DNA from 2 places in the Brevundimonas fontaquae genome. Region 2 is predicted to be linked to the other one. Evidence: riboswitches for the same ligand, from Rfam matches in the RefSeq annotation. Region 2 holds a riboswitch; the other holds the start of a gene.

Region 1 (2,198 bases), 530 kb from region 2:
ACTTGAAGCCCGTGCCGTAGGCGCCCGACAGTATGAAGCCGCCGGCCAGGTCATAGGCCGCCGACACCCGCCCCGTCGTCTTGGAGCCGAAATCGTCGGTGTTGTCGTAACGCAGTCCGCCCGTCAGGTTCAGCGCTCCGACATCGTATTGGGCCACGCCGAACACCGAAGTGATCGACAGGTCGCGCGACAGGCCCGACGACAGGGCCGCCGAGGCCTCGTTCCGCTCGACGCCGAACGCATAGTCGATGTCCTGCGCCTGGCCGTTCGCCTGCCAGCGATAAGCCTGACGGTCGCCGGTGAAGGTCGAGCCGAAGCCGCCGCTGACCGAGCTGCGATCCAAATCCGACGCCGAGACGCTGAACTGATGCGTCAGGCCCAACGCCTTGGCCGTCACGCGGCCGAAGCCCGACCATTGCTCGCTTTCCTGGGTATCGGCGGTGTCGGCCAGAGTAAAGCTCGGCGCCGGGAAGCCGTCGATATCGGCCTTGGACTTGTTCCAGCGCACCGATCCATCGACCTTGACCGCATAGGACAGGACATATCGCCCCTTGGCGCCGAGCGTCGTGCTGCGGAAGCCGTCGGCTTCGGTGTTGCCGTCCGCCTCGTCCGCCGCCGAAATCCCGTCGGTGTCGAAGCGCGAGGCATAGGCGCTGAAGGCGTAGGTCTCGTTGGCGACACCCGCCGACACCCGCCCCCGCACGGTGTCGAAGCTGCCGGCCTCGGCCTCGGCGCGCAGGCCGTCGATCTCTTGCGTCGTGAACGAAATCACCCCGCCGATGGCGTCGGATCCCCACAGCGACGACTGCGGGCCGCTGAGCACTTCGATGCGCGCAATATCGGCCAGTTCGAAGCTGGAGAAGTCATAGGCTCCGTTCGGCTCGGCCGCATCGTTGACCGGCGCGCCGTCGACCAGGACCAGGGTCTTGCCGGGCGTCGCGCCGCGCATCCGCACCTGGGCGACGCCGCCGAACGCGCCCGAACGCGTCACCGACAGACCCGGCACATCGGCCAGGATGTCGGCGGCGAAGATCGCGCCGCGCTGCGCGATGGTCTTGCCGTCGATGACGCGGGCGCCGGGCGTGTCGGCGACGATGGCCGGGATGCGGGTGGCGGTGACGATCACCTCGTCCAGCTGGGTCGCGTCCTCGGCAAAGGCAGGCGCGGCGAAGGCGGCCGCAATCGCCGCCGTCGAAAGAAGAATGGAACGCTTCATTGAGCGATACCCCCGTGTTCGGTCCCGCGAATGCGCGCGAGAGACCGTCATGAGCGAACCGACCCGCCAGACCGCTTGAGGGTCTGGACGGCGCAAGGTCGGGTCGCTTCCACGGAGAAACCGCGCTGCTGTCTGGTCCCGGACAGGAGCGAGCGACGTCGGCGGCCAGGTCTCCTGGCTTGCGGGTCGTAAACCGCCGTCCTCGCCTTCCCAGTTTCCCAGTGGCGCCGGGATCGAAACCCCGGACGGACGACGCTCTCGCCGCCTACAGTTGCGGGCACAGCCACGGCGTCACACCGTGTTCCCTTAACCGCCTGACGCGGCCTATCGCAGGGCCGACAAGCCTGTGCAAGAGCCGGTCAACGGCCTTGAGCCGCCGGGCGCGATCCGTCACCCTGTGGCCACATGAACGCGCCCATCTCTCATCCCCCGGAAATCGCCGCCTCGCTGGAAGGGGCGACGCCGTTCATGGCGCAATATCTGACGGCCAAGGCGGGCCAGCCGGACGCCATCCTGTTCTTCCGTATGGGCGACTTCTACGAGCTGTTCTTCAAGGACGCCGAGGTCGCGGCGGCGGCGCTCGGCATCACCCTGACCAAGCGGGGCAAGCATCAGGGCGAGGACATTCCGATGGCCGGCGTGCCGGTCCATGCGATGGAGGGCTACCTCGCCCGGCTGATCCGCATCGGCCACAAGGTCGCCATCTGCGAACAGCTGGAAGACCCCGCCGAGGCCAAGAAGCGCGGCGGCAAGGCCGTGGTGCATCGCGGCGTGGTCCGGGTCGTCACCCCCGGCACCCTGACCGAGGACAGCCTGCTGGACGCGCGCGGCGCCAACCGCCTGGCGGCGGTCGCGGTGCGTAAAGGTCGAGCCGCCGTCGCCGTGGTGGAACTGTCGTCGGGCGCGGTCGACAGCGTCGCCTGCGCCATCGAGGATCTGGGCGCGGCCCTGGCCGCCTTCCGCCCGTCCGAAGTCCTGGTCA
Region 2 (2,198 bases):
TGTTCGCCGAGGCGCGGAACCTGACGGACGAGGAAGCCCGCGAACACGTGTCCTTCCTCAAGGATATCGCCCCTCTGCCGGGGCGCAACCTTCGGGTCGGCGTCGCCTACCGCTTCTGACGAACATCGAGAGCCTTCGGCGCAGCCTTGGTTGCGCCGAAGGCTCACACGCGTCGGCGAACGCGAACCGCCTCCGTGCGTTGATCGCCCATGACCGACAAAGAACCCCGCAAAGTCCCGATTGGCTACGAAGACCGGCCCGACAAGCCGACACGCGGCGCCTTTCGCATCACGGCCCTCGCCATAGCGGCCGCAGCCGTCGTCTTCCTGACGCTGATCGCTGTCGTCGTCATACGAAGCGGCGGGATTTAGTCGCGTTCCCGCAGCGGGCCGAGTTGCTGTTAAGAACAGCTCGCTCGGTCTCTCCCTGAGACGCCTAAACTTTTCGCAATAGGCGTGCCTGGCGTCAGCAAAGCGCAGTGAGTAGCCATCACTGACCGCTAAAGCACCACCTACGAAGCGTGTTTGAATATACGCTTCCTGATCGCTCACTTCATGCGGTCTCGCCTTTGGTGGACGTGATCTCCATGCATGACAGGCCAGTCGCTTCGCTGTTCACCTCGCTCAAATCTAGAAGGCGATGCTTTCTGAGGCTATAAGGATATCCTTATGTGTTTCTTGACTTCGGCGCCGGGTGCGCGTCTCATGAAAAGGTCGAGGTTCTGCGCGTCGCTTCCGGGCGATGCGGAGCTAAGAGGGAAGCCGGTGTGATGCCGGCGCTGCCCCCGCAACTGTGAGCGGCGAGCCGAAGGTCCATTTCGTGTCACTGACGTCTTCGGACGTTGGGAAGGCCGGACCTGAAGCCGTGACCCGTGAGCCAGGAGACCTGCCCCGACAGATAACGTCCTCCGGCGGGGTGTCCGGTCAGGCCGCATGAACGCCGCGACGGGACGACTGCGCGCGAGCGGTCGCGCGTCCCTGTCCGCTGTCTCGCCACAGCATCAACGGCAGAGACCATGGCGAGCAGCGACTTCACCTTCAGGATCAAGCGGACTGCGCTCGACGAAGACTATCGTCCCGCCGAGACGACCAGGATCACCACCAATTTCGCCAATCTGGCGCGAGGCGAGAGCCGCCGAGACAATCTGCGCAACACCCTGCGGATGATCGACAATCGCTTCAACTCGCTGGCGCATCACGACAATCCGAGGGGCGATCGCTACGCGCTGGAGCTTCAAATCGTCTCGGTCGAGATGAGCCTTTGCTCGGAGCGCGACGACGCCTTTCCCCTGATCGAAATCCTTCAAACGACGATCATCGACAGGGAGACGCGCCGGCGGATCGATGGGATCGTGGGCAATAATTTCTCCTCCTACGTTCGCGACTACGACTTCAGCGTGGTTCTGCCCGAACACCTGAAGGCGCATCCGAACGGCGGCGTGCCGGACGATTTCGGCGATCTGCACGGCAAGCTGTTCCGGCACTTTCTGGCGTCGGGCGCCTATCGCGACAACTTCGCCAAGCCGCCGATCATCTGCCTCAGCGTCTCAAGCAACAAGACCTATCATCGCACCGGCTTCGACCATCCCGTGTTGGGCCTGGAATACGCCAACGACGCCTTCTCGCCGACCGACCGGTATTTTGAGAAGATGGGGATGAAGGTTCGCTACTTCATGCCACCGGGCAGCGTGGCGCCGTTCGCCCTGTACCATATCGGCGACCTGACCGGCGGCTACACCGACCTCGAACTGGCCAGCACCATCGCCACGATGGAGACCTTCCAGAAGATCTATCGGCCCGAAATCTACAACGCCAACTCCCCGGCGACCGAGCAGTATCAGCCCAGCCTGAAGGCGCAGGACTATTCGCTGACCCGCATCGTCTACGACCGCGACGAGCGTAGTCGGCTGGCCGTCGAGCAGGGCCGTTTCGTCGAGGAGCGGTTCATCAAGCCGCACCGCGCCCGTCTCGATCAATGGTCGGCCGCCTTCGCCGCCGCCTGATCAGTTTCCAGATTTCAGAGCCTCCCCGCATGAAAACCCTTCTCCCGACCTCGACCGCCGGCAGCCTGCCCAAACCCGTCTGGCTGGCCGAGCCCGAGACGCTCTGGTCGCCCTGGAAGCTGCAAGGCGATGAACTGATCGAGGCCAAACAGGACGCCCTGCGCCTGTCGCTCGACGATCAACGCCGGGCCGGCAT

Evidence for each region. A riboswitch is a leader RNA that binds a small molecule or an ion and turns the genes downstream of it on or off. The one in region 2 is predicted to bind cobalamin.
Region 1: another riboswitch for cobalamin. It lies ahead of JX001_RS04085 (TonB-dependent receptor plug domain-containing protein); the one in region 2 lies ahead of JX001_RS01535 (DUF1852 domain-containing protein).

The regions. Positions count from the first base shown of each region.
Region 1 is NZ_CP070968.1:854,852-857,049, reverse strand. It holds gene JX001_RS04085 (TonB-dependent receptor plug domain-containing protein) at 1-1,216, opposite strand, end outside; cobalamin riboswitch at 1,363-1,571, opposite strand; gene mutS (DNA mismatch repair protein MutS) at 1,622-2,198, shown strand, end outside.
Region 2 is NZ_CP070968.1:322,213-324,410, forward strand. It holds gene JX001_RS01525 (TonB-dependent receptor) at 1-119, shown strand, start outside; gene JX001_RS01530 (hypothetical protein) at 210-371, shown strand; cobalamin riboswitch at 700-907, shown strand; gene JX001_RS01535 (DUF1852 domain-containing protein) at 1,016-2,002, shown strand; gene JX001_RS01540 (methionine synthase) at 2,032-2,198, shown strand, end outside.